Regions from separate parts of the Shewanella sp. 1180_01 genome, predicted to be linked through region 1. Evidence: predicted binding sites of a transcription regulator. Region 1 holds the regulator's gene; the other holds the start of a gene.
The links. The regulator FliA, encoded in region 1, starts transcription of late flagellar genes. The targets are predictions, from matches to a motif close to CTAAAGNTNNNNNNNNNNNNGCCGATA.

Region 1 (6,369 bases):
CCGCTTCAATATTATTTTTCTGAGCAATCTGAGTTTCAATCATAGGTTGCTCACCAAATACCGTCAGCATAGAAACCAGATTACTTTCAACTTCCATTACTAGATCAATAACACGACGGATTATTTGTCCTGTTAAGTCTTGAAAATCTTGCGCCATCAAAATTTGATTCAGCAATTCACGTAATCGAGTCGAGTCATTTGCACTACGGGACATAAGATCTTGGACATCGTGACAAAGAACCTTAAAGTCACTTAAGACTATCTCGCGTCGCATTAATCTGTCCCAAGATGGCATGACTTTTTGAATATTAACCGTTACGGCATTGGCCAAAGGTAAACATTCTTCAACCGCATCCATGGTTTTATTTGCCGCTTGTTCAGTCATGTCAATAACGTAATTTAAACGTTGCTTGGCATCGGGAATTTCTGTATTGGCTAATTCAGAAAGACGATTATCAACTTGAAAATCCATCAGCGCACTATGAAGTTGCCGAGTTAATTTCCCTACTTCTTCGAATAATTCTCGTTGCAATGGAGCTGCAAGCTCCCGAAATAAATCATCTGCCTGACTTTGCTCACCTGCACTTAATAATTCAACAAAGTGCTGAGCTTGCTCGAGCGTGATGAGCCCTGATGTTTGTGACTTCATAGCTCATCCTTGCTCAAGCGAGTCGTTCGAATATTTTATCTAACTTCTCTTTCAGCGTTGCAGCGGTAAAAGGCTTAACCACATATCCATTCACTCCCGCTTGAGCGGCAGCAATAATCTGTTCACGTTTTGCTTCAGCAGTTACCATTAATACGGGTAAATGCTTTAGCGAATCATCTGCGCGAATTGCTTTTAACAGATCGATCCCTTGCATGCCGGGCATATTCCAATCTGTAACAACAAAATCAAAATCCCCCTTTTGCAACATCGGCAGGGCTGTTGAGCCATCGTCTGCTTCTTGGGTGTTGTTAAACCCCAAGTCTCGCAACAAGTTCTTGATGATACGCCTCATTGTCGAAAAATCGTCAACAATGAGAATCTTCATATTCTTGTCCAAGGTTTCCTCCGGTGAGCTGACATTCTGTGCTCGATTAATAATTATACTTATGTCCAGTGCTTGAGTTTAGCTTTCAATCGCAACATTGCCTGACTTAATATCTGGCTAACCCGCGATTCACTGACTTCAAGAATGGCGCCAATCTCTTTTAAATTCAATGCTTCATCGTAGTACAGGGATAACACTAATGCATCTCTTTCAGGCAATAATTTAATTGCCTCAACCAGAGCAGAATGAAATTGGTTCTCAGCTAATACTTCAAATGAATCATCATCGGACCGATCACTCACTGTAAGTATATCCTGAGATACGCCTAAGTCTTCTATCCCTATGATTTTTCCGACAGAAACATCGTTAAGAATATGATGGTACTCATCGAGCGTCATATCAAGTTTTTCTGCAATTTCTGTGTCGCGTGCATCACGACCCAGCGCTTGCTCTAACTCATCTATAGCGTGTGCAACCTTGCGGTTGTTACGATGAACGGAACGAGGGACCCAATCGCCGCGGCGAATTTCATCTAACATGGCCCCACGTATGCGTATGCCGGCGAAGGTTTCAAATTTCGCACCCTTGCCACCATCAAACTTGGATGATGCTTCTAATAACCCCATCATCCCAGCTTGGAGTAAATCATCTAACTGCACGGAGGCAGGTAGTCTGGCGAGTAAATGATGCGCAATTCTTTTAACCAACGGAGCATACTGTTCAACGATCGACGATTTATTGTCTAAACAAGTATACGCAGCGGCTTTATTCACTCGTTTTTTCCTCTTGAAAATCTGGTCGTTGTACTAAACGCTCAACGAAAAACTCCAAATGCCCACCAGGTTGCTGCGGTACAGGCCAGCTTAGAATTTTATTTGCCAACCCTTGATACGCAATCGCTGCTGGTGATTTAGGATAAGCTTCAACCACCAATTTTTGTTTACGAACTGATTTACGTAAGTTTTCGTCAAATGGGATTGTTGCAACCAATTCAAGGGCTACATCCAAAAATCTGTCGGTCACTTTACTGAGTTTAGCAAATAATTCCATACCTTCGCGTAAACTACGCACCATATTGGCAACTATTTTAAAACGGAACACGCCATGCTCACGGCTGAGGATTTTTATCAGGGCATAGGCATCGGTAATTGATGTGGGTTCATCACAAACAACGACCAGCACATCCTGCGATGCACGTGAGAAACTGAGCACCATATCTGAAATCCCAGCAGCAGTATCTACGACTAGAATATCAAACTGAGTCCGCATCTCACTAAATGCGCGAATTAACCCGGCATGTTGCGCTGGACTTAATTCCACCATCCCTTGTGTTCCTGAAGTGGCTGGCACTATGCCAATCCCTTTAGGGCCACGAACGATAATATCGTCAAGCTCTGCATCACCAGAGAGGACATGGGAGAGGTTACGCTCGGCACGAATACCCAGCATGACATCGACGTTTGCTAAGCCAAGGTCAGCATCAAGTACCAAGACACGCTTGCCTTTTTCGGCTAATGCCACAGCTGTATTAATGGAAACGCTGGTTTTACCAACGCCACCTTTACCACCTGTGACCGCGATTACTTTCACTTTTTCGTTATAGGGTTGATTCATCATACGTAAACCACTTGCTTGATCCAGGGTCATAAATCTACTCAAATGCACAGGCCATATTATCTGACCACGCTGTGTCTTGTAATGATTGTTGTTCTGTACTATCTAACGCTGCGAGTGCCTGCTGGGCTAAATCTAAGGTATCCGCAACTTTCATATCTTCAGGAACTCTTTGTCCATCAGTAACATAACTTAATGGTAATCCGTTTTGGATCAACACACTTAATGCCCCTGCTAACGACACAGATTCATCGAGTTTTGTGAGAACGACACCAGATAGGGGAATGCGTTTAAAATGATTGACTGCATCTTGCAGCACACGGCGCTGTCCTGTCGCAGACAGTACCAGATAACTGCGGATAGGTATCCTGCTATTTGCAGTTAAATTATCAAGTTGCTGGTAAAGACGCATATCTCGTTGTCCCATGCCAGCCGTATCTATCAATACTAGCTTGCGATTCCTAAACTGATAGAGAATTTGCTCTAATTCATTCAGATCATGAGCTTGCTTTACTGGGCAGCCCATTATTTTGCCATAAGTTGCTAATTGCTCATAGGCTCCGATACGATAATGATCTGTCGTTATCAAAGCCACATGCTCAGCACCATGATGGGCAGCAAAACGGGCAGCAAGTTTCGCTAATGACGTGGTTTTACCCACACCGGTTGGACCCACTAATGCAACCACTCCGCCCTGTTTAACAATATCATCACCTTGATTATCAAGCATGTTAGCGAGACTTTGAGGTAAAGCTCGAACTAATTCTGCAGGCGTATAGTGTTGGCTCAGCGCCGCTAATTTGTTCGCAACCGCAGGGGAGAATTCAGCCTCAAGTAACTTGGCCTCGAGCATAGCACCGACGGGGTCGATGCGTTTTTTATGTTCTGTCATCAAAGAGGACACTTGGTGTGTCAATAAATTACGCAATGAGGCTAACTCATCACGCATTGCCTCAATATCTGCGCTTTGTTTCTGTGATGTCTGTGGCTTCTTATCAAACGTAGCAGGCGCTTCGCGACGCTCCACTTTTGCCGCAACCGGAGCTTGTAACCCCTTTGCCCATGCGGGTAACGCTGCATCAACTTGCTGATGCGACATCTGTTGATTCAAACGACTTTGCTGCTTCTCTAACAAGGCTTGTAATGAGTCAGCAGGTGCCGCAGGCTTTGCACGGGTTTCTACTCGTACTGGCTGTTTAGCACCCAAGGACACAAGGTCGTCACTCACGTCCATAAAGGTTGGCGCTGGCGCAGTAGCTGCGGTTTTCGCTTTAGGTTCGTCATAGTCAACGGCGGCGACAATTTCGATGCCCCCATTCACTTTCTTATTTGACATAATGACGGCATCTGAGCCGAGTGTTTCTTTCACTTGGGCCAGTGCGGCGCGCATGTCTTTGGCAAAAAATCGTTTAATCTTCACTTATGCGTCCTCTACTGGCCGACTGCAGATACGATACGTATTTGCTTCTCATCAGGTATTTCTTGATATGAAATGACTCTGAGATTAGGAATAGTATGTTTAACAAAGCGTGACAGCGTCGCGCGTAACATACCTGACGTCAACAATATGGCAGGTTGTCCGACCATTTCTTGCTTCTGAGCCGCATCGGCAAGAGACTGCTGCATGCGTTCTGCAAGACCGGGTTCAATGTTAGGACCATCACCACCGGTTGCTTGCATTGACTGATGCAACATCTGTTCCAACTCTGGCGCCAAAGTTATGACGGGGATTTCGAGCTCTGGGCCTGAAATTTCCTGAACGATCATACGTTTCAACGCGATACGAACTGCAGCGGTCAAGACTTCAGTGTCATTACTCTTAGTGCCGTATTCTAACAAAGTTTGCACTATAGTACGCAAGTCTCTGACTGAAACCCCTTCATTTAACAGGTTCTGCATCACTTTTACGACATGTCCTAACGGCATGACATCAGGAATAAAGCCATCCACCAGCTTAGGCGAGTGTTTCGCAAGCATATCCATCAGTTGTTGCACTTCTTCGTATCCTAACAACTTAGCAGCATTATTGGTCAGCAATTGACTAATATGGGTTGCCACAACCGTAGCTGCATCAACAACGGTATAACCTAATGTTTGTGCATGCTCACGTAATTCAGGGGCAATCCATACTGCTTCCAGACCGAAAGCCGGATCGCGCGTTTCAATACCGTCAAGCTTGCCATAGACTTGGCCGGGATTAATCGCCAATTCACAATCGTGACGAATATCCGCCTCACCAACAACTACGCCCATTAGAGAAATGCGGTAGGCATTAGGTGACAAATCTAAGTTATCGCGAATATGCACCGCAGGCACTAAGAAGCCCAACTCTTGCGATAACTTCTTACGGACTCCTTTGATACGGCTTAATAACTCGCCACCTTGGCCCTTATCGACCAGTGGGATCAAGCGATATCCAACCTCAAGCCCAATAGTATCAACATGATGCACATCGTCCCAACCCAGTTCTTTAGGCTCTTTATCTTGTCTCTCTACAGGGCCTGATTTAACAAGTTCTAAGGCTTTAATGCGTTTTGATTCATTACGCTTATAGACAAAATAGGCAGCACCTGCAGTAATAAAGGCGAAGCTTAAGAACGCCATATGTGGCATGCCAGGAACAATACCCATGACAAATAACACTCCGGCGGCGATACCCAATGATTTATGACTGTCAAACATCTGACTCATCATCATTTGGCCCATATCGCCCGATTCATTTTGACGGGTTACCATCAAGGCGGCAGCGATTGACAGTAATAAGCCTGGGATCTGCGCCACCAGACCATCACCGATAGTCAGCAAGGTATAAATTTCAACCGCTTCAGAGAAACTTAAGCCATGCTGAACAATCCCTATGATGAAACCACCTAAGATGTTTATCACTAAAATCATGATACCCGCAACGGCATCACCTTTTACGAATTTTGAAGCACCATCCATCGCGCCATAAAAATCAGCTTCACGAGTCACTTCGGCGCGACGTATTCTTGCTTGGTCTTGGTTTAAGGTTCCAGCATTTAAATCGGCATCAATTGCCATTTGCTTACCTGGCATAGCGTCCAAGGTAAAGCGGGCGCTCACTTCTGCGATACGACCAGCACCTTTAGTCACCACCGCAAAGTTGATAATAATCAAAATGATAAAAACAACTAAACCAACGGCATAGTTACCGCCAATCACCACAGAACCGAAGGCTTCAATCACCTTACCTGCCGCATCACCACCATTATGGCCTTCGAGTAATACCACACGAGTTGAAGCGACGTTGAGTGCAAGTCGTAGTAATGTCGCCACCAGCAATACAGTTGGAAAAGCGGCGAAATCTAATGGTCTATCGGTATAAATAGCGACTAACAATACGATGAGCGCTAAGGCAATGTTGAATGAGAAAAGTATGTCTAATAGAAATGGAGGGATAGGTAAAACAATCATGGCCAATGCAGCAAGCACAACCATAGGCGTACCAATGCCTTTGAATGAGCTCAGCCGCATTTGTTTTACTTGACCAAGAGTCGCTTTAACATCCATTCGCTATAACCTAAATTTTGACGTGTAATAAGCGAAAAGCAAAAAACGCGCCAACAAAATAAATCAGACTAATTAAGAAAAATTATACCAGTGACTTATTGATATAAAGAAGAAATAACAGTGGAATATCCATACAAAGTGACATTGTCTGACTTTCGCTCACGATTGTCAGATGCTGCTAACTTAATAT
Region 2 (6,369 bases), on a different contig from region 1:
CGCTGCAACGTATTCATGCTGAATTGAATGCGGGCCTACTGGTGACGACTCGGCGCCTGACTTTGGCTAAGGTCAATCCAGAGATGGTACTTGCGGGTGTGATCCGCGATATGAACGTGCCGACAAGTGATTATATGATGAGCATGCGCTAAAAATCATAGACCATACGCTAGAAAATGCGTTAGAAAGCACGCGTTAGATAAGAATGTGTGAGGATAGAGGTGAGCTTCTATTCTCGATGCTCAAGGAAGAGTGATTTTGCTCTAGAACTACTCTAGATAAATGCGACTCTCGATAAATATTACCGAATTAAGCTACGCCGTTTAGCTTGCCAGCTTTCCAACCTTCGCATAAAAGATTCAATTTAGGCGCTGACTCATCGATCAATGTGAGTCGGATGATCTGTCCTTCACGAAAACACACAAGCTCGCCTTCGATCTCAGTTAGGCGATTACAGCTCTTACAGCTCGTGCTTACAGTTTTACTGGGGGGCAGTTGGCTTACGAAGCTAGATTTCAAAGTGTTTCCTTAAGTTCTATTGTGGGTAAGGTATTTGAATAACGCCTCACCTCACGAATCTTACCTCTTTTGTGATGCGCATTCAAATATACCTGATGTAAAACCCATATAGACAAAAGTTGTACTGGCTAATAACGGTAAGGATTTGCGGCTATTTATCCATGTGCGAATAGAATTTGTCGAGTGAGATGGATAAGCCGCTATCGAGCACAATTCGTACATGTGAAGGCTTGAGCTGTCTTGGCTCTGTCACTCCGCAAGAGTGTGCAATCAGCCCTAAGTCATGATGTAAATTATGATTATAGCTAGCGACACGCGTCGATTTGTCCCTAGGATTTAGCCCTTGTTGTAGTTTTGGATTGTGCGTCGTAATACCCGTTGGGCAGGTATCTTTATTACATTGCAAGGCTTGAATGCAGCCGAGGGCGAACATGTTGCCACGTGCCGATGCGATAAAGTCGGCGCCTAATGCCAAAGCCCAAGCGACTCTGGATGGGACGATAAGTTTGCCCGAGGCGATGACTTTGATACGTTTACGCAAGCCTCGTTGGATCAAGATATTGACTAGGATAGGTAAGCTTTCTTTCAGCGGTAATCCTACATAATCCATTAACGGTTGCGGCGCTGCGCCCGTGCCGCCATCGGCGCTGTCTAAGGTGAAAAAGTCGGGGGCTGAGTCTTCGCCGCGGCGTTCAATTTCATTACATAAATCTTCCAGCCACTGCACATCCCCGAGTACGGCTTTGATGCCGGTAGGTTTACCAGTAACTTCACGTACTCGCTCGACCATATCCAAAATATCATTCACTGACTTAAATTCGATGTGGCCATTGGGGCTGATTGAGTCGTGTCCCTCTGGAATACCGCGAATATGGGCAATTTCTGCGGTCACTTTAATACCGGGTAAAATGCCACCCTTGCCAGGTTTTGCGCCTTGGCTCATTTTAATTTCGAACATTTTGACTTCAGGATGAATCGCTATCGCTTTCAGTTTTTCATCGTCTAAATGTCCTTGTTCATTTCGCACACCGTATTTTGCTGTTCCAATTTGAAAGACGAGATCGCAGCCACCTTTGAGATGATATGGGCTCAAACCGCCTTCACCCGTATTAAGCCAGCAACCCGCTTGCGCTGCGCCATGGGAAAGGGCGGTGATGGCTGGACGAGATAGGGCGCCAAAACTCATGGCTGAAATATGGCAAATGGCTTGAGTCGTATAAGGTTGACGACAGTGAGTGCCAATCGTCAGAGGATGAATAGGAGTGATATCTTCATCTTGGGTTGGGAAGGCGGTATTCATAAACATGATAGTACCAGCTGCATCCAAGGGACGAGTCGAACCAAAGGCTATGGTTCTATCGACATTTTTGGCGGCGCGGTACACCCAGCTGCGTTCAGCACGGTTGAAGGGCAATTCTTCCCTGTCTTGGGCAAAAAAGTATTGTCTGAAAAACTCACCTTGTTTTTCGAACAGATATCGAAAACGACCAATCACGGGATAGTTATGTCTTACCGCTTGTTTGGTCTGCATTTTATCTGCGATATACATGTAAATAACCGCGAGTACTGCGAGTCCTATAACGATTAAAAACAGTCCTGACAACAGATCGAGTCCCCACATAAACCAATTGAGTTCACTCATGTTATTTATCCTTATTCTTGTCCGTAGCGGGTGGAGATCAAGCTTGCGGGTTGGCCATCATTGAGAGAGAGTAAAAACAGCTGACTGTAGTCCTCTTCGCCGATCGCTTGGATCTCAGGTCCACCCAGGGCTTTTATGATCAATGGCACTGTGTTTGAATGACCAGCGATGAGCGTATTACCTTGTACCGCATGTACTTGTTCGACAATCTGCTGAATATGTTCTTCGATAGGCTTTGCTGCTTCGACTATCGTCACTGGCAAATGGCGAGCCTCGGCGATGGGCGTGAGTGTTTGCTGGGTTCGCAGGTATTGAGTCGCGATGAGTTGCGACAACGGCGTGCGGCTCAAGGCGGTGATCAGTGACGTTGCGCGCATTTCCCCCTTGGGCGATAACTGCGGGTCATTGGCTGGCGTGTCGGCTTTTTCGGCATGCCTGACTAAAATAATCAGCCTGTCTTCCGCATGGGCTTGGCTAATCGGCGAGAGGCCGAGACAAGTTAAGATAATAAGACCAGTGAGCAAACTAAGGCGTTTAATATTGATGCCCATATAGTGCTCAGTACAGCGCTTAAGTATTTGTGTAAACGCGTGAAAGCGGAAATGACTCAAACTGCGGCCTGCTGCCATGGTGTAACATCCTTTTCTATTAGCTTTTGTCTAAGCTCGACGATAGCAATGAGCTGCATGCGGGTGGATTGGCACTTTATGCAATTTATACAGAATAAACCCACTCAATTTATACGGGCCTTATCATGGCCTTGTGGTCACGATGGTACTTCAATTCTAAAAATTACTAAAGCAGGTTAAATTTTGGTCGATAATAAAGTCGACCCGAATTGAATGGATAGTCATCATGGAAATTAATAAATCTCCTCAAGTGCAAAGTACCCCTTTGCCGCAGAAAAAATATGCTGAAAATACGGCGCCTAAGGGTACCGAAGTGAGTGATTCGAAGGACGCGAAAACCACAGAATTGACCTCGAAACAAACCGCGCAGCAAACGAGTAAGCAGCTGATGAATCAAGCGATTCTATCGGCACAGCAAGATGTGAATATCAAGTCAGGCGATCAGTCTATGACCTTGCTTTATCGCGCTGCGATAGAGTCGATTAATAAAGAGTTAGCGCCTACTATGGGCGAGAACGCGATTCAAACTGCTTACGATAATGGCGTAGATACATCACAAGAAGCGACTGCAGATCGTATCGTGAGTTTTGCGACGCAATTTTTTAGCATTCACCAGCAACAAAATTCGGGTATGAGTCTAAGCGATCAACTCGATAGCTTTATGGGAATCATTGGTGGTGCAATTGATAACGGCTTTAAAGAAGCGAAAGATATTCTGTCTGGTCTTAAAGTGTTGCAGGGTGATATTGCCGATGGTGTCGATAAAACCTACGGTTTAGTGCAAGAGGGATTACAGGCCTTTAGAGATAGCTTTAACAAGAAGACAGATGAGACACAATCGAGTGCCAGTTAACGCTCTGTTGTTTTCGGTTCTATCGTCATAAGCCCCTTATCATAAGGGGTTTTTGTTATGCGGAAAAAAGTCTATGCTGGAAGTCTATTTAACGTTTCGCTTGAGGGCAAGTTATGTGGACTAGGGGACAAGTTATAGAACGTATTGATTGGAGCGATAAGTTATTTTCATTGCGCATCGCCGCCGAGTTAGCCCCATTTATTCCTGGTCAGTTTATCAAGTTAAGTCAAATGCAAGATGATAAGCGTGTGGCCAGAGCTTACTCCTTAGTAAATTCCCCCGATAAACCCTATGCCGAAGTGCTCGCCGTTGCGGTAGAGGACGGTCTGTTATCGCCGCAATTACACAACCTTGTCATAGGCGATGAAATTGAAATCACCTCAACCGCGACCGGTTTTATGACCTTAGCGGAAATTCCTAAGGGTGAACTTCAAGGCAAGCACTTATGGTTTTTGGCCACAGGTACAGCGGTAGGGCCATTTTTGTCTATGCTCGACACCCATGAACCTTGGGAGCGTTTTGAAAAAGTGGTGCTTGTTTATGGCGTACGCGAGGCGCAGGATTTGGCGTACCTTGATAAGCTGCGTGAGTTAGAACGCAAATACCCAGCACAGTTTATATTAGTTTTGAGTGTGACCCGTGAACCCTTGGCCGATGCGTTGCAGTGTCGTATTCCCGAGGGCATAGTCTCGGGGGAAATCGAACAAAAGGCAGGATTAACCTTAAGTGCTGCTGATTCCCAAGTCATGATTTGCGGCAATCCCGGTATGATAAATGGCGCCCAAAGTGCCTTACTCGATAAGGGATTGGTGAAGAATTTACGTCGTGCTCCGGGACAAATTACCGTAGAGAAATATTGGTGATCGCATTTTATATGGGCGGTGAGAGTAAACAGTTCTCACCCCTTAATAGCCATAGCGTTTAATGCAAATAAAAGGAAATTTTTGATGAAGTTGTTAAGTTCTCAAGCTTCACCCTATGCCCGTTGTGTTAGAGCCTTAATCCAGTATTTAGGGATTAACAATATTGAAGAGCTGCTAGTCAATCCCTTTGAAAACAGTGCCGAATTACTCGATGCGAACCCGTTAGGACAGATCCCTTGTCTTATCACCAACGATGGCGTGGCACTATTCGATAGCGAAGTGATTATGCGTTACCTAGATGCTGAGCTTGGCGATCGTAAGATGTTTGGCATCTCAAGTAATAACTGGGTGTTGGAGTGTCAGTATTCCTTGATAAAAGGCTTAATCGATAGTGCGGTAAAATTGCGCCAAGAGCAGATGCGTGAAGATGAAGGTGTGAGATCGGCTTTTTGGACGGCCCGTTTTGAACAAGCATTGTTGCGTGGACTTATGCAGGTTGAACTGCAAACCGTGATCACCCAAACCACGATTCAGGCACCGCAATTAGCCTTGATTTGCTTGCTTGATTATGTGGACTTTAGACATCCAGAGTTAGATTGGCGCAAGGTTGCCCCAGCGACGGCACTTTGGTTTAGTGAGATGCGTGATCTACCCGCATTTATTCAAACTCGCCCCCAGTAATTGGATGAAGATGCTCAGCCGTCGGTTGCGCGTCTTCCCTTTGGTCTATCACGGCGGTTTTGTTCTCCAAAAGCGCCGAATAAATCCCGCGTGACCCCGTATTCAACTCTGCGATCATTCCCTATTTGGCGTCTATCTTCATGGTGTTGATAGCGGCATTGGCAGTGGGTCATAGTGCATTCTTCCATCGGGATTTCCGGCGCATCCTTCGATAGAAAACGTTTTCCAGAGAATGTTTCAACTTGCTTACAGCAACTGCCGTCATTCACTATGCTTACACTGTGAAAATGATGATGCAGCTTAGTCCCGTCAGTGTATGGAATAACAGCTTTAGCATAGTGTTTATGCCGTTTGTGGCCAGTGTTGAGTTTAAATAAGCCAAATAGCGTCACTGCGACTACGCCTAGCAGCAAAACAGTTAACATAACGCCTCCTAAAAGCATTTTAAGCAAATTAAGGTTCAGTTTAGTTTGATTTGAGATAATCACCAGTTTTGATTTTAAACTCATTAAAAACAAAAAGTTAAATAGACTATTGCCCTCCACTTATCTATCTATTACTCTTGCGCAACTGATAAGCATTATCATTAATGCAGCCATGTTCACACTCGCTGAACACGTCATCACTTTGGGGAGAAATCGGTAATGAAATTGGTAACTTGCGCAGCAGTAGTTGGGTTAATGTCGGTTGGGCATTCGGCGAATGCTGATGATAAATTAACCGTTTATTCTTATCGCCAAGCCTTCTTGGTGGAGCCTATCCTGACGCGTTTCACCGAAGAAACCGGCATAGGTGTGAATTTGGTCTTTGCAAAAGACGGCATTGCCGAGCGTCTCGCCCGTGAAGGTCGTTTATCCCCTGCAGATCTGGTGCTGACCTCTGATTTCTCACGTCTGGTTGAATTAGTCGATAAAGATCTGACTTCACCAGTTAAAAATACCCAACTCGAAAGCAATATTCCTGCCCAGTATCGCGATCCTGACGGCGAGTGGTATGCCCTGACTATGCGAGTGCGAAATCTCTACACGGCGAAAGACCGTTTAGGGCCGCAGCAAATTACCTATGAAGAACTCGCCGATCCTAAATACAAAGGCAAAATCTGTACCCGCAGCGGTAAGCATCCTTACAACATAGCGTTAGTGGCATCTATGATTGCCCACCACGGTGAAGCTGAGGCCAAAA

Region 2: the regulator FliA is predicted to act here: its motif matches at 2,957-2,983, upstream of FW758_RS16840 (DUF5610 domain-containing protein).

What each region holds. Positions count from the first base shown of each region.
Region 1 covers NZ_VXCT01000024.1:54,884-61,252, reverse strand. Annotated here, with positions in the region: gene FW758_RS13695 (protein phosphatase CheZ) at 1-649, opposite strand, end outside; gene cheY (chemotaxis response regulator CheY) at 663-1,046, opposite strand; gene FW758_RS13685 (RNA polymerase sigma factor FliA) at 1,094-1,807, opposite strand; gene FW758_RS13680 (MinD/ParA family protein) at 1,800-2,681, opposite strand; gene flhF (flagellar biosynthesis protein FlhF) at 2,686-4,068, opposite strand; gene flhA (flagellar biosynthesis protein FlhA) at 4,080-6,179, opposite strand; gene flhB (flagellar biosynthesis protein FlhB) at 6,363-6,369, opposite strand, start outside.
Region 2 covers NZ_VXCT01000036.1:23,133-29,501, forward strand. Annotated here, with positions in the region: gene FW758_RS16820 (hypothetical protein) at 1-152, shown strand, start outside; gene FW758_RS16825 (hypothetical protein) at 310-519, opposite strand; gene FW758_RS16830 (FMN-binding glutamate synthase family protein) at 671-2,161, opposite strand; gene FW758_RS16835 (histidine phosphatase family protein) at 2,173-2,790, opposite strand; gene FW758_RS16840 (DUF5610 domain-containing protein) at 3,017-3,643, shown strand; gene FW758_RS16845 (ferredoxin--NADP reductase) at 3,757-4,506, shown strand; gene FW758_RS16850 (glutathione S-transferase N-terminal domain-containing protein) at 4,591-5,187, shown strand; gene FW758_RS16855 (hypothetical protein) at 5,202-5,612, opposite strand; gene FW758_RS16860 (Fe(3+) ABC transporter substrate-binding protein) at 5,832-6,369, shown strand, end outside.